2 regions of the Comamonas sp. E6 genome follow, and region 1 is predicted to be linked to the other one. Evidence: predicted binding sites of a transcription regulator. Region 1 holds the regulator's gene; the other holds the start of a gene.

What was found. The regulator sigma-54, encoded in region 1, starts transcription at its own class of promoters, with help from an activator protein. The targets are predictions, from matches to a motif close to TGGCANGNAANCTGCTTT.
Region 2: the regulator sigma-54 is predicted to act here: its motif matches at 1,936-1,953, upstream of hmpA (NO-inducible flavohemoprotein).

Annotation. Positions count from the first base shown of each region.
Region 1 covers NZ_BBXH01000012.1:175,977-183,407, forward strand. Annotated here, with positions in the region: gene CSE6_RS11870 (DUF711 family protein) at 1-1,064, shown strand, start outside; gene CSE6_RS11875 (aspartyl/asparaginyl beta-hydroxylase domain-containing protein) at 1,200-2,120, shown strand; gene CSE6_RS11880 (RNA polymerase factor sigma-54) at 2,310-3,911, opposite strand; gene lptB (LPS export ABC transporter ATP-binding protein) at 4,057-4,839, opposite strand; gene lptA (lipopolysaccharide transport periplasmic protein LptA) at 4,836-5,492, opposite strand; gene ltrA (group II intron reverse transcriptase/maturase) at 5,615-7,348, opposite strand.
Region 2 covers NZ_BBXH01000012.1:37,190-44,620, forward strand. Annotated here, with positions in the region: gene CSE6_RS11170 (hypothetical protein) at 1-626, shown strand, start outside; gene hmpA (NO-inducible flavohemoprotein) at 709-1,887, opposite strand; gene norR (nitric oxide reductase transcriptional regulator NorR) at 2,047-3,633, shown strand; gene CSE6_RS11185 (FKBP-type peptidyl-prolyl cis-trans isomerase) at 3,634-4,044, opposite strand; gene CSE6_RS11190 (aminotransferase class V-fold PLP-dependent enzyme) at 4,134-5,276, opposite strand; gene CSE6_RS11195 (carboxyl transferase domain-containing protein) at 5,488-7,431, opposite strand, start outside.

The DNA of each region.
Region 1 (7,431 bases):
TCGTGAGCAACCCGTTTGGCGAATATCTGGATGTCTCCAGCGCAGACAGCGCCCAAGCCGGCCTGCAGCGCATTGCCGAAACGCTCAAGGCCATCAACACCGGCAAACGCCGCATCCGCTTTGCCGTGGGCGAGGCGCGCAATGCGCAGGAAGTGGCCCTGCTGCCGCAGCTGATTGCCGCCTATGGCGACCTGTGCAACGCCTGCGTAAACATCGATCTGGATGAACATGGCTTTCTGCAGACCGGTTTGCTGGCCCATAGCGTGCAGGCAATTCAGCAGATCGCGCGCAGCACGCCACGCGGCGAAGGCAACTTCAACTTCACGGTCAACTTCAACTGCGCGCCCGGCATTCCCTATTTCCCGGCCAGCTACCACCGCGGCCAGCACCACGGCGCCCTGGTGCTGGGCCTGGAAACGCCAGACCTCATGGTGGCTGAACTGCAGGAGCTGCAGCAGCAGCGCCTGCAGCTCGATCACGCGGCGTGGTTCAGGCTCGCATTCGAGCGCCTGAGCCAGACTCTGAACGAGCATGCCACTGCCATCCAGCGCTGTGCCGACGGCGTGAAACTGGCCGAGAGCTGGCATATCGCGGGCATGGACACCTCGGCCGCGCCGTCCAAGTCCTGCGCCTCCATGGTCGATGTCTACCAACTGCTGGGCGTGCCCTGTTTCGGCGCCAGCGGCACGGTGGAAGCCTCGGCCCTGCTGACCCGCGTCTTCAAATCAGTCAACGGCGTGACGCAGATCGGCTTCAGCGGCCTGATGCTGGCCGTGACCGAGGACCAAGGCCTGGCCCAGGCCAGTCTGAATGACGAATTCGATATCCGCGCCCTGCTGACCTACAGCAGCGTCTGCGGCATCGGCCTCGATACCGTGCCTGTGCCGGGCGATAGCAGCGCCGAGCAGATCGCCGCCGTCATGCGCGATACGGGCACCATGGCTTTTCGCCTCAACAAGCCGCTGACGGTGCGGCTATTCCCCGTGCCGGGCCTCAAAGCGGGCGACACAACGGTGTTCGAGAGCGCGGATCTGTGCAACTGCGCCGTGCTGGCTCTGCCTTGAGTATCTGATCCTGACCGGCTGCCGCGCCTGGCCGTCAAGCGCCGGCAGCTATTGCTTTTGATATTCCCCTACCCCGGTTCTGTTTGACCTGCCCCCATGGTGGCCGCCGGGGTGCCCCCGGTAAAATTGGCCCTTATGGCAAAAATAATCGTTCTGGCACTGGTGCTGCTTTTCTTTGGCTGCGGGCTGTACATGCATCTGCGCGGCAAGGTGCGCCACAAGGTGGTCAAGCAATTGTTTGACCACTCCACGTTCACAGCGCCGTTCAACGTCTTCATGCTGATGTTCAGCAAGGTGCCGCGCACGCCCTATCTGCCCACCAGCACCTTCCCCGAGCTGGCGCCGCTGCAGGCCAACTGGCGTGAAATCCGCGAGGAAGCCGTCAATCTGCAAAAGAACATGCAGATCAAGGCCGCCGCCAATAACGATGACGCAGGCTTCAACTCCTTCTTCAAGACCGGCTGGAAGCGCTTCTATCTCAAGTGGTACGGCGATGCCCACCCTTCGGCCATGGAGCTGTGCCCCAAGACCACGGCCCTGGTGAAATCGATTCCCAGCGTCAAGGCCGCCATGTTTGCCGAGCTGCCGCCCGGCGCCAAGCTCAATCTGCACCGCGACCCCTATGCAGGCTCGCTGCGCTATCACCTGGCCGTGCTGGCCCCCAACGACGACCGCTGCATGATCGAGGTCGACGGCCAGCCCTATAGCTGGCGTGAAGGTGAAGGCGTGATCTTCGACGAGACCTTTATGCACTGGGCCGAGAACCGCAGCGAAGGCAACCGCATCGTGCTGTTCTGCGATGTGGAGCGCCCCATGACCAATGGCTTTGCCCAGTGGCTCAATCACTGGCTGGGCAAGAACGTGGTGGCCGCCGCCAGCTCGCCCAACAACGAGGGCGATCCGCGCGGCATGATCAGCAAGCTGTTCAAGATCTCGTTCTATGCGGGCAAGTACCGCCGCGCCTTCCGCGACTGGAATCCGACCTTCTACAAGATCCTCAAGTTCGGCCTGATGATTGGCGTGCTGGTCTGGTTTATCTGGTGGTTGGTTTCTTGATAACCCCCTGAGGCGCTACGCGCCTTCCCCTGGCCGGGCGCCCCCAAGGGGGACGGCAGCATCGCCGCAAGGGCAGCTCTTGCTCGCTGCCCCTTGCTTGAGGAATGCCTTATCAAGGCTCCCGCCCTAAAGACAGAGCAAGAAAGCCGCTGTGCGATGCATCAGCGGCTTTCTTGTTTCTGCGGTGCCCTACAGCGCCTTGCGCAGCGTGGTCGTCGGTATCTTGAGCTGCTCGCGGTATTTGGCGACGGTGCGGCGCGCGCACTCGATGCCCTGCTCTTTGAGCATATCGGCCAGCTTGGCGTCCGACAGCGGCTTCTTGGCATCTTCGGCATCGACAAACTGCTTGATCAGCGCACGCACGGCCGTGCTGGAGGCGCTGCCGCCGGTTTCCGTGCCCAGGCCCGAACCGAAGAAGTACTTGAGCTCGAAGGTGCCCTGGGGCGTGGCCATGTACTTGGCGGTGGTCACACGGCTGATGGTGGACTCGTGCAGGCCCAGCGTGTCGGCGATATCGCGCAGCACCAGCGGTCGCATGGCCAGCTCGCCATGCACAAAGAAGTTCTTCTGCCGCTCCACGATGGCTTCGGAGACCCGCAAGATGGTGTCGAAGCGCTGCTGGATGTTCTTGATGAACCAGCGCGCCTCCTGCAGTTGCTGCTGCAGCGCCGCATGGCCGTCGCTGTTCTTGTGGCGGCGCAGTACGCTGGCATAGATGTCATGCACGCGCAGACGCGGCATGACCTCGGGGTTGAGCTGCACGGAGAAGTCCACCCGGCCCGAGCCGGCCCGCACCGGGCGCACGATGACATCGGGCACCACGATATGGCGTTCCACGTCGACAAAGCGGCGCCCCGGACGCGGCTCCAGTCTGGCGATCAGGGCCATGGCCTCGCGCAGTTGCTCCTCGCGCGCACCGCACAGACTGGTGAGCTTGCGCAGATCGCGCCGCGCCAGCAGGTCCATGGGCTGAGCGCAGATGGCCTGCGCCAGCAGCAGCCGGTTCATATGCGCCTCGGTCGTGCCCTCATCCTCGGCGGTGCGGATCAGGTCGCGCAGCTGCAGCTGCAGGCACTCGGCCAGATCACGCGCTCCCACGCCCACGGGCTCCAGGCTTTGCAGCAGCTTCAGCGCAATGACAAAGTGCTGCTCCAGCTCCTCGCGCTCTTCCAGGTCGTCGCCGGCCAGGCTTTGCGCCAGCTCCTGCAGGGAATCCTCGAGATAGCCGTCGTCGCTGAGCGACTCGATGAGAAAGCGCAGCGCCGCCATGTCCGCCGCGCCCAGATGCAGGCTCAGCGCCTGACGATGGAGAAAGTCGGTCAGGCTCTGGTGCTCGCGCGCCAGATCGATGGCATCGGTTTCGTCATCGCCATCGCGGTTGCGCGTGGAGCTGCTGGCCGAGGGCGTATCCCACTCGCTACTGGATTCGCCACCCCATTCCCCGTCCTGACCGTCCAGGCCCTCGGCCTCCCAGTTCAGCGTTTCAGGGGTTTCGGGGTTTGATGTCTCCGCTACCGTTTCAGTAGCTTGTTGCGCTTGCGATGCATCTCTTTCAGCATGAATACTATCTGAAGTACTGTATTCACCGGCGCTATTAGCTACATCTACAGGAGCATCTCCCGCAGTTTCGGCCTCATCGCCCGCACGTTCCAGAAAAGGGTTGTCGACCAGCATCTGCTCGACTTCCTGCGCCAGCTCCAGGGTGGAAAGCTGCAGCAGCTGAATGGATTGCTGCAGCTGCGGCGTAAGCGATAAATGCTGCGAAACGCGTAGCGAGAGACCTGGCTTCATCGAGGCGCGGCCCCCAGACAATCATTGCAAACGCGCGCAGTGCTACGGGTTTGCCGCCGGGCCACCTCAAGGCAAACCCCGGCGCAGCCGGTCAGGGCCCCTTCTGGGGGCAGCGACCGCACAAAGTGAGGGAGCGTGGCGGTCATCACATCCTGAAATGTTCGCCCAGATAGACGCGGCGCACATCGGCGTTCTCCACGATCTCCTCGGGCGTGCCTTCGGCCAGCACATGACCGTCGCTGATGATGAAGGCGTGGTCGCAGATGCCCAGCGTCTCGCGCACATTATGGTCGGTGATCAGCACGCCGATGCCGCGCTCCTTGAGGAAGCCGATGATGCGCTGGATCTCGATCACCGCGATCGGGTCGATGCCGGCAAAAGGCTCGTCAAGCAAAATAAAGCGCGGTTGCGTGGCCAGGGCGCGGGCAATTTCCACGCGACGGCGCTCACCGCCTGACAGCGCCAGCGCCGGCGACTGGCGCAGATGCTCGACGCGCAGCTCCTGCAGCAGGCCCGTGAGGCGCTTTTCGATCTCGTCGCGCGTCAGCGCCTTGCCCTGCTCGTCCTTTTGCAGCTCCAGCACGGCGCGCACATTGTCTTCCACGCTGAGCTTGCGAAAGATGGAGGCTTCCTGGGGCAGATAGGACAGGCCCAGGCGCGAACGCTGGTGAATCGGCATGCCGCCCACCGGCTGGCCGTCGATGAAGATCTCGCCGCCGTCGCTGCGCACCAGGCCCACGATCATGTAGAACGATGTGGTCTTGCCCGCTCCATTAGGGCCGAGCAGACCGACGACCTCGCCTTTTTGCACGGACAGGGACACATCCTTGACCACCTTGCGGCTGCCGTAGGACTTGGCCAGATGTTTGGCCTCCAGGCGGCTGTCGGACTCGCCGCTGCGGCTGCTGGAGAAAGTCGGCTCGCTCATTTCTTCTCGTCGGCTTTCTCGCCGCCCAGCGTCATGCTCTGGCGCAGCTGCGTGGCAGGTGTTGCAGGCTTGGGCTGTGCCCCCGGCGTGCCGTCCTTGGGCGCCATGATGGCGCGCACACGGCCGCCCTGTCCCACGGAGGAGCTAGGCAGGCCGCCGCTGGTCTTCTGGCCATCGACGGTATAGACGTCGGTGATGTTGTTGTAGACGATGATGGAGCCCGTGACCTGATCGCTGAGCTGACCGCCACGGTAGCGGCGCATCTCGCCACGACGGATGAACTTGACGATATCGGCCTTGCCGTCGTACTCGATGACTTCGCCTTCGCCCTCGATGAACTCCTCGGGCTGACCGGCCACGGTATCGCGCTTCTGGCGGAAGAACGCTCGCTTGCCGGCCTCGGCCTTGATCACACCGTACTGATAGCCCTCGGCGTCCTGCCGCACATCGAGCTGAGCACCGCGCAGCACGATGGAGCCCTTGGTCATCACCACATTGCCAGTAAAGACACTGGTCTGCTGCAGCTCGTCATGACGCAACGCATCCGCCTCGATATTCATGGGCTTGGCGCTGTCGGCTTTTTCGGCATGGACAATGCCGGTCGCTGCTGCCAGGGCGCAGGCCAGCGCAAGAGGTAGGAGTGTTTTTTTCATGGAAGGCACGTTGGAGGGTAGGGACAGTTCATTGCTGAACCATCCCCCCCTAAGAACCGGACTTGCGACTTTCACCGCATCCGGCTCAAGCACAACAAGTTCAATCTTCAATACTCTCCATTCTAGGATGGATTGTTTTTTCCTGATTGAACGCTAAGCCCTTGAGAGGCCGGTTTCGCTACCTGTAAACCCAGTGCATGCAACCGCCTGTGACAGACGGGGTGCAGTAGCACCCGATTGGAGAGTTTGTCTGATCCACCCGCCACCTTGTAAACAATGTGGTGGTCGTGCCAGCGTTCCCCTTCTTCCAACGGTTCCGCACATAGTGCGCAACGTCCGTTCTGTGAGATGTAGAGCATCGACGTTTCGTACTGGTACGACATATTTTTCAACATGCGCTTCGTCCTCAAGTCTTCGCCATAAACCTCATCAGCCGGGTCAAAGGGGTTGTAACTCCCTCTGATCTTTTCGTGCCTCACGATCTTTGTATCAGCAAGCTTCAACAATTTGGTCGTGAGTGAGCCGTCTGCCGTTTTCACGGTTGCTGCGAACTCATCCCTGTCCTTGATGCGCCGCCAGTAACGGCTTTTGCACCAGAGGAGGGACTTATTCGGATGTCGTCTTCTCGTCCAGCGCACTAGGCGCCAGTAGATCAGGCTGTCCATCCGACTGAAGGTTTCCTTCGCCACCACCGGTTGGTGGTACTGCGCCCATCCCCGAAGGATTGGGTTCAGTTTGGCTATGAGATCCTCCTGCTTCATGGATACGTGTGACTTCACGATTTCACTGACCTTGCGATAGAGCGCTTGCGCGTTCTTCTTGCTTGGTTTGTTGAGAAACTTCCCTTTGTATTTGCGAAAGTTCCACCCCAGGAAATCGAAACCGGTGTCTATGTGTGTGACCTTCGTCTTTTCCAGTGATAGGCGCAGACCCCGTTGTGCGAGGAATGCTTCTATCCAAGGCCTAACCTCTGTCCCGAGCAGCTCTTGAGAGCTACCCGTGATCACAAAGTCGTCGGCGTACCGGATCACGTTGACTTTCAGTTTCGCGGCCTTTTTCACGCCAAACCGCCCCCGAAGGTATGCGATCAAGCCCGATTCCAGCCCGTTCAGACACATGTTCGCCAATGTTGGCGAGATGATGCCGCCTTGTGGCGTCCCTTCTGTGGTTGGCGATAGGCGGCCCTGGTGGACTACCCCGGCTTTCAACCATTTGAGCAAGATTGTCTTGTTCATAGGAACGTGACGTACCAGCCACTCATGGTTGATATGGTCGAAACAGCCTTGGATATCCGCCTCCAGCACCCACTGAGCAGAGTCTCTCTTGGATGTGCAGACGACTATCTGGCCCATGGCATCCGCCGTCGAGCGATTCCTCCTAAAGCCGTAGCTGTTCAGATCGCTCGTGGTTTCCGCCACAGGTTCCAGTCCAAGCAGGTGTAGCGCCTGCATGGCCCGATCCAACATCGTGGGAATGCCCAGAGGGCGCTCCTTTCCGTTGGACTTCGGGATGTAGACCCGCCGAAGCGGTTTAGCTCTATATCCCCGTTGCTGTTTCAACCGACCAATTGCCACCCGTTTCAGGGCAGGAGAATCCCAAAGCTGGCGATCGACACCTGCCGTTCGCTTGCCTTGGTTTTCGGTAACTCGTCTTACTGCCAGAGCCCTGGCGGAAAACGAGTGGATTAAAGACCGTTGCAAGGCTTTCACCCTGCGCCAGTCTTTCTCCAGCGTAGCCTTCGCTATGCGTTGCTGCGTCGTTCTCACGAACTGCTCGACCCGGTGCCAATCAATGGCGTGCCAGTCTTGCGGTTCGCGTGAGGACGCAGAACTACTGGAGACAGTTGTTTCTCTCATGCTTTCCTCTTTCAGGTTTGACCCTTTGGAGGACGCGTGACTTCCCAAAAGGGAGGCTATGCGTCCCTTTTGGGCTATGAAAT
Region 2 (7,431 bases), 140 kb from region 1:
CCGATGGACAAAGGCAAGAGGCCGGGCTGCGACACAGAATCACGGAGGGCGAGCTGGGATGGTTGATGCCCGGGCTTCCGCTGCCTTGGCAAACCTGGGTGCAGCAGGTGCTGCGACCCGAAGCCATCGCTGTACAGCCCGCGCTTTGCAGCAGCTTCGTTTTAGGGATGGACATACCGCTGCTGCAACGCTTTGCCGCAGAAGTGCCAGAGTCCAACAGACTCTATGTACACAGCCTGAGCGATGCTCAAGCGCTGGTCTTCGGCGATGCAGGGCACTGCGTCAAGGCCACCTTGCAGCAGGGGCAAATCAGCGACTGGCAAACCAGTCCCGCGGAAGCCTCCGAGTCTGAAACACGATTGCGCACAGCAGACGCCACGGCTTTGCATGCTGCATGGCAGTGCTTTGCTCAAGAGATGGATTGCCCCGCCAACCTGAGCCAGTTCCGCGCACAAGTGTTTGATGCTGGTCTGCAGAGCCAGCGTCTGGTCTGCATTTCACCCATCACGCTGGATTGGATGGATCACTACGCCAACATCCACGCCGACTGCCGCTGGTTCAATGGTGTCAGCCGCATCCTGGATGGCAGGGAAATCATTCACACCATAGTGCATGGAAGAGACTGAAGACTTGAGTTCAAGCCTTTTCAGCCTCTACCCCTTTCACACCAAGCGCATAAAGCTATTTATTCAATAGCATTCAGCTCGCTCAAGCCAGCGCTTCCGCAGGACCGAAGAACTCATAGTGCACCTGGGCCTCGGGCACGCCCAGCTCGCGCAGCGACTGCTTGACGCTGCGCATGAAGCCGCGCGGGCCCAGGAAGTAGACATCGGCATCGCGTGACTCAGGCAGCCACTGGGCCAGTCGGTCGGTGCTCAGCAGGCCCTGGGCATCGACCTCGTCGCCCGCGTCCGCCTGGTCGTAGCAATAGCGGCGTGTGAGCTGCTCGTGGCTGTTAGCCAGCGCATCGATCTTCTCGCGGAAGGCATGCACGCCGCGATCACGCGCGCAGTGGATGAAGGTGATCTCGCGCCCCGTGGGCAGCGCGGCCTGCAGCATGGGCAGCGTGGGCGTGATGCCCACACCGCCGCTGATCAGCACCAGGGGCTTGGCATTGGCCTGCAAGGTGAAATGGCCGGCAGGCGGGAACAGCTCCAGCGTATCGCCCACGTGCAGCTGGTCGTGCAAATGGTTGGAGACCTTGCCGCCGGCCTCGCGCTTGACGCTGATGCGATAGCTCTTGCCGTTGGCAGGCGCCGACAGCGAGTAGTTGCGGCGCTGCTCCAGGCCGTCGACTACCACGCGCAGGCCGATGTACTGGCCTGGCTGATGGGCAATCACCGCGCCGCCGTCCACGGGTTCCAGATAGAAGGACGTGATCTCGGCGCTTTCGGCCTCTTTGCGCACCAGCTTGAAGGCACGCGCACCACGCCAGCCGCCTTCGGCTGCCGCAGTCTGCTCGTACACCGCGCGCTCCGCACCGATCAGGATATCGGCCAGCTGCTGATAGGCGGCGGCCCAGGCGGCGATCACCTCATCCGTGGCGATCTCTGCCCCCAGCACCTCGCGAATGGCGCGCAGCAGGCAGGCACCGACGATGGGGTAATGCTCGGCCTGTACCTGCAGCGCCACATGCTTGTTGATGATTTGCGCAGGCAGATTGCCCAGGTTTTCCAGTCGGTCGATGTTCTTGGCATACATCAGCACGCTATGTGCCAATGCTCGCGGCTGAGCACCGCTTTGCTGGTGCGCCTGGTTGAACAGCGGGCGCACCTCGGGATACTCACCCAGCATGGTCTGGTAGAAATGCGTGATCAGGGCCTCGCCGCCGGTTTCCAGCAGCGGTACGGTGGCCTTGACGATCTCGCGTTGACGTTCGGTAAGCATGCAAATCTCCTGGTTGCTGCCTTGCCAGCTGCAAGGCTTGAGCAGATAAATGCAAACGGCGTGCCAGCAACAAGACCATTGCAGAACAATGGCTTGCAAAAACATGCGTCAATATGACATCCATCAATTGCTGTCTCATTGACACCATCCGATGTCGTTATGACAACATCTCACATTCTTAACGCCGTCAGCCCGCTGATCGCCGATCTGGCCCAGGACCTGTCCGAGCGCGAACGTCTGCGCCGTCTGCTGGCCGCACTGCGCAACCTGTTGCCCGCCGATGCCGTAGCCCTGCTGAAGCTCGAAGGCGAATGGCTGCGCCCCATGGCAATCGACGGCCTGATGCCGGACACGCTGGGCCGGCGCTTTCGCCTGGGCGAGCATCCGCGCTTTGCCCAGTTGCTGGCGGCCGGCCAGGCCATGCGCTTTGAACCCGACAGTCCCCTGCCCGATCCCTATGACGGGCTGGTGGCGCACAAAGGCCAGGCCATCAGCGAGCTGCATGTGCATGACTGCATGGGCTGCGTGCTGCAGCTGGGCGGCCTGCCCTGGGGTCTGCTGACGCTGGACGCACTGGAGCCGGGCCGGTTCGCCGACCCCGCGGCGCTGGCCATGCTGCAGGCCTTCAGCAATCTGGCCGCAGCCACCGTGGCCACGGCCGAGCGCGTGCACCTGCTGTCCCAGCTCGCGCGCGGCGCCACCGGCTCGGCCAGTCCCGCCGCGCCGCAGGAGCGCGGACTGCAGGGCGCAAGCCCCGTCATGCGCCAGCTGCAGAAAGACATTGCCCTGGTCGCAGCCAGCGATCTTTGCGTGCTCGTCACCGGCGAAACCGGCACCGGCAAGGAGCTGGTGGCCCAGGCCGTGCATGCGCAGTCGGGCCGTGCCGACAAGCCCATGATCAGCATCAACTGCGCGGCCCTGCCCGACAACCTGGTCGAGAGCGAGCTGTTCGGCCATGTGCGCGGGGCCTTCACGGGAGCACTGAGCGAGCGCAGTGGCAAGTTCGAACAGGCACATCAGGGCACGCTGTTCCTGGACGAGGTCGGCGAACTGTCGCTGCCCGTGCAGGCCAAGCTGCTGCGCGTGCTGCAAAGCGGCCAGCTGCAGCGCCTGGGCTCGGACCGGGAGCACCATGTGGATGTGCGCGTGATCGCCGCCACCAACCGTGACCTGGCTGCGGAAGTCCACGCCGGGCGCATGCGCGCGGACTTCTATCACCGCCTCAATGTCTATCCGCTCGCCGTGCCGCCGCTGCGAGAGCGCGACAGCGACGTGCTGCAGTTGGCGGGCTATTTCCTCGAGGAGAACCGCTCCAGGCTCAGGCTGGGCGGCCTGCGCCTGGATGCGGCCGCACAGGCGGCCTTGCTCAATCGCAGCTGGCCCGGCAATGTGCGCGAGCTCGAGCACTGCATCAGCCGCGCCGTGCTCAGGGCCCTGAGCCGCAATGACGGCAGCGCCAGCCGCGCGGGAACCAGGCTGCGCATCGTGACCCTGGGACTTGCCGATCTCTGGGAGCGGGCCGAGGCGCCTGCCGCCGCACAGGCTACAGCCCCAATGGACCCGGCCACACCGGCGGCTGCGCCCGAGGCCGGTCTGCGCGCCGCCGTCAGCGCCTATGAACGCCAGCTGGTCAGCTCCAGCCTGGCCCGTCACCGGGGCAGCTGGGCCGCCGCAGCGCGCGAGCTGCAGCTCGATCGAGCCAATCTGCAGCGCCTGGCCAAGCGGCTTGAGATCGACAGGCCTTGATCAGCGGCCCTGGATGCCCAGCAGCTCCACATCGAAGTTCAGCGTGGCATTGGGGGGAACGGCACGGCCTGCACCACGGCTGCCATAGGCTATGCCGGGAGGGCATGTCAGCTTGGCCTTGCCGCCCACTTTCATCTTCTGCACGCCCTCGGTCCAGCAGGGAATCACGCCAGTGAGCGGGAACTCGATGGGCTGCTTGCGTGCATAGGAGCTGTCGAACTCCTTGCCGGTATCGGGAAAGTAGCCGCGGTAGTGCACCTTGACGGTGTCCGTCGCCTTGGGACTGGGCCCGCTGCCTTCGACCTGGCTTTCATAGATCAGCCCGCTGGCGGTGGTGACTGGCGCAGCATGAACCACTGCGCCAGCGCCCAGAGCAAATACAAACCCGATCACGGAGACTGCTTTTTTCATATCGGATGCGCTGAATAAACAAAACCCGACTTTATTACGAAGTCGGGTCGAAAAGATGTCATGGCAGCCATGCTGCCGGCTGCATTGACTCAGGTCCGGGCAATGCCGATATCGTCCAGTGCCTTGGACAGATGCGCCACGGAGCGATCCGAGTCATGCCATTTGTCCAGGCCGAACAGGCCGATGCGGAAGGTTTTGAAGTCCGGGCCTTCATCGCATTGCAGCGGAACGCCCGAGGCGGTCTGCAAGCCCACCTTGAGGAAGGCACGGCCGCTCTGGATTTCCGCGTCAGTGGTGTAGCTCACGACCACGCCAGGCGCCTTGTAGCCCTCGGCCGCGACGCTGGGGAAGCCGCGCAACTGCAGCAGCTCGCGCACCTTGCGACCCAGTTCCATCTGTTCTTCGCGCACCTTGGCAAAGCCGTATTTGCGCGTCTCCAGCATCACGTCGCGCAAGCGCAGCAGCGCGTCCGTGGGCATGGTGGTGTGATAGGCGTGCTGGCCTTTTTCGTAGCCCTCGGCAATCTGCATCCACTTCTTCAGGTCGCAGGAGAAGCTGGAGCTCTGCGTGTGCTCTATGGCCTCGCGGGCGCGCGCCGAGAGCATGACCATGGCGCAGCAAGGCGAGCTGCTCCAGCCCTTTTGCGGCGCCGAGATCAGCACGTCCACGCCGGTTTTTTCCATATCGACCCACATGGCGCCGGATGCCACGCAGTCCAGCACGAACAGCGCGCCAACCTCGTGCGCGGCGTCGGCGACGGTACGCAGGTATTCATCGGGCAGCATGATGCCGCTGGCGGTCTCTACATGCGGGGCAAACACCACTTTGGGACGCTCCACGCGAATGGTCTCGGCCACATCGGCTGCCGGGCATGGCGCCCAGGGATCCTGGCTGCCCTCGCCCTGCTTGCGCGCCTTGCAGACCACGGAGCCGCCACCCAGGCCCGCATCGGCATCGAAGATCTGCGTCCAGCGATAGCTGAACCAGCCGTTGCGCACGATCAGCACCCGCTCGCGATTGGCGAACTGGCGCGCCACGGCTTCCATGCCGAAGGTGCCGCTGCCGGGAATCAGCACGGCCGTGTTGGCGTGATAGACGTCCTTGAGCATGCCCAGGATGTCCTGCATCACACCCACGAACTTCTTGGACATGTGGTTGAGCGCTCTATCGGTGTAGACCACCGAGAATTCGAGCAGGCCATCGGGATCAACGTCGGGCAAAAGTCCGGGCATGGGATATCTCCAATCGCAAATACTGGGCAGTCAAAAACACCCCGGAGCAGACGTTGGGCCGCCGGGGCGCTGGTGCAAGACATTCAGCTTAGCATGAGCCGGAATATGGTTTTGCGTATGCAGTTCATATCAAAAACATGAGCTGCAAGCGCTTTGCACATCGGAGATTTCAACCGATTAAACGCTGAAATCTCGATGCCCCCATCAGCGTTTACCATGTGTCCACAAAGCGGCCGCCTTCCTCGCGCAGTCGCGCACCGGCCAGGCCGCGCACCAGCCAGGCGCGGGTCTCCGCAGGGTCGATGACGGCATCGACTTCCAGCGTGGCCGCCATGTGCATGGCCTCGCCATGCGCGTATTGCTGGGCCAGCAGCTTCTGGAACAACGCCTCGCGCTGCGCGCCCTCCGGCAGGGCTTCGAGCTCCTTGCGAAAGCCCAGCCGCACAGCCCCTTCCAGGCCCATGGCGCCGAACTCGCCCGTGGGCCAGGCCACATTGAAGATGGGCGCATGAAAGCTGCCCGCCGTCATGCCCATGGCGCCCAGGCCATAGCCCTTGCGCAGCACCACGCTGAAGTATGGGACGCGCAGCTTGGCCGCCATGACGAACAGCCGGCTGACATGGCGCACCTGGGCGGTTTTCTCGATCTCCGGCCCGACCATGAAGCCGGGCGTATCGACCAGGCTGACGATGGCGATGCCGTGGGCATTGCACAACTGCATGAAACGCGCCACCTTGTCGGCCGCATCGGCATCGATGGCGCCGCCCAGATGGCCCGGGTTGTTGGCTATCAGTCCCACGGGCCGCCCCTCGATGCGCGCCAGCGCCGTGTGGATGCCGGCGCCGAAGCCGGTTCTCAGCATCAGCAGGCTGCCCTCGTCCACCAACCCGGCCATGGCTGCGCGCGTATCGTAGGCACGCAGGCGGTTCTCGGGCACGACCTGGCGCAGCAGACGCTGATCGGGCTCGGACCATTGCTCGACCCGCCCCTGGAAGAAGGACAGATAGTGCCTGGCCGCGGCCACGGCCTGGGCCTCGTCGTCGACCAGGATATCGATCACGCCATTCGCATGCTGCACGCTGGCGGGGCCGACTTCCTCGGGACGGAAGACACCCAGGCCGCCGCCCTCGATCATGGCCGGTCCGCCCATGCCGATATTGCTGCTGCGCGTGGCGATGATCACATCGCTGCAACCCAGCAGCGCCGCATTGCCCGCAAAGCAGCGGCCATGGGTGATACCCACCACGGGCACCTGACCCGAGAGCGCCGCATAGGCCGCGAAGGTATGCACATGCAGGCCCGCGACCACGGGTGTGTCGGTATCGCCGGGCCTGCCCCCGCCGCCTTCGGCAAACAGCACCACGGGCAGTTTCTGCTGCAGCGCGATGCCCAGCATGCGGTCGGTCTTGGCGTGATTGCGCGCCCCCTGGGTGCCCGCCAGCACCGTGGCGTCATAGGACATGACCACGGCGCGCGACCGCTCCGCGCCGAACTGCGCGGCATTGATGGAGCCCATGCCCGTGACCATGCCGTCGGCCGGCGTGTTAGCCACCAGATCGTCGAGGCTGCGCCTGCGTGTCTGCGCGGCAATCGCCAGCGCGCCGTACTCGATGAAGCTGCCTTCATCGCAGAGATCGGCAATGTTCTCGCGCGCGCTGCGGCTGCCCTGGGCATGGCGCCTGGCCATGGCCTCGGGCCGCGCTGCATCGAGCGTGAAGCCATGGCGATCCCTGACGCGCTGCAGATCGGCCCGGATGTGGCCCGGGTCCTGCCGCTGCGGCACCACCTCGGCATGCGCTGCATCGCCCTGAACGGGCGCGAGCACCAGCAAGGCCTGGTCCTGCGCCACATAGCTGCCGGCCTCCGCCAGCAGCGCCTGGACCCGGCCCGCCGCCTGCGCGAACAGCACATGCTGCATCTTCATGGCTTCGAGAATGCCCAGCTCGGCGCCCTTGGCCACCGTCTCACCCACCGCAACAGACCACTGCACGACCCTGGCTGGCATGGGGGCCAGCACAGCATTTTCAGGAGCTTGCTGCGCTTGAAGTACCTTGCTTTCAGAAGCAAAAGCATCTGAATTCTTTGAATGAATTGCGCTTGAAGCTATCTTTTCTGCAGCATACACCAGCTGCGGCAGGACCTCTTCCAGCCAGCG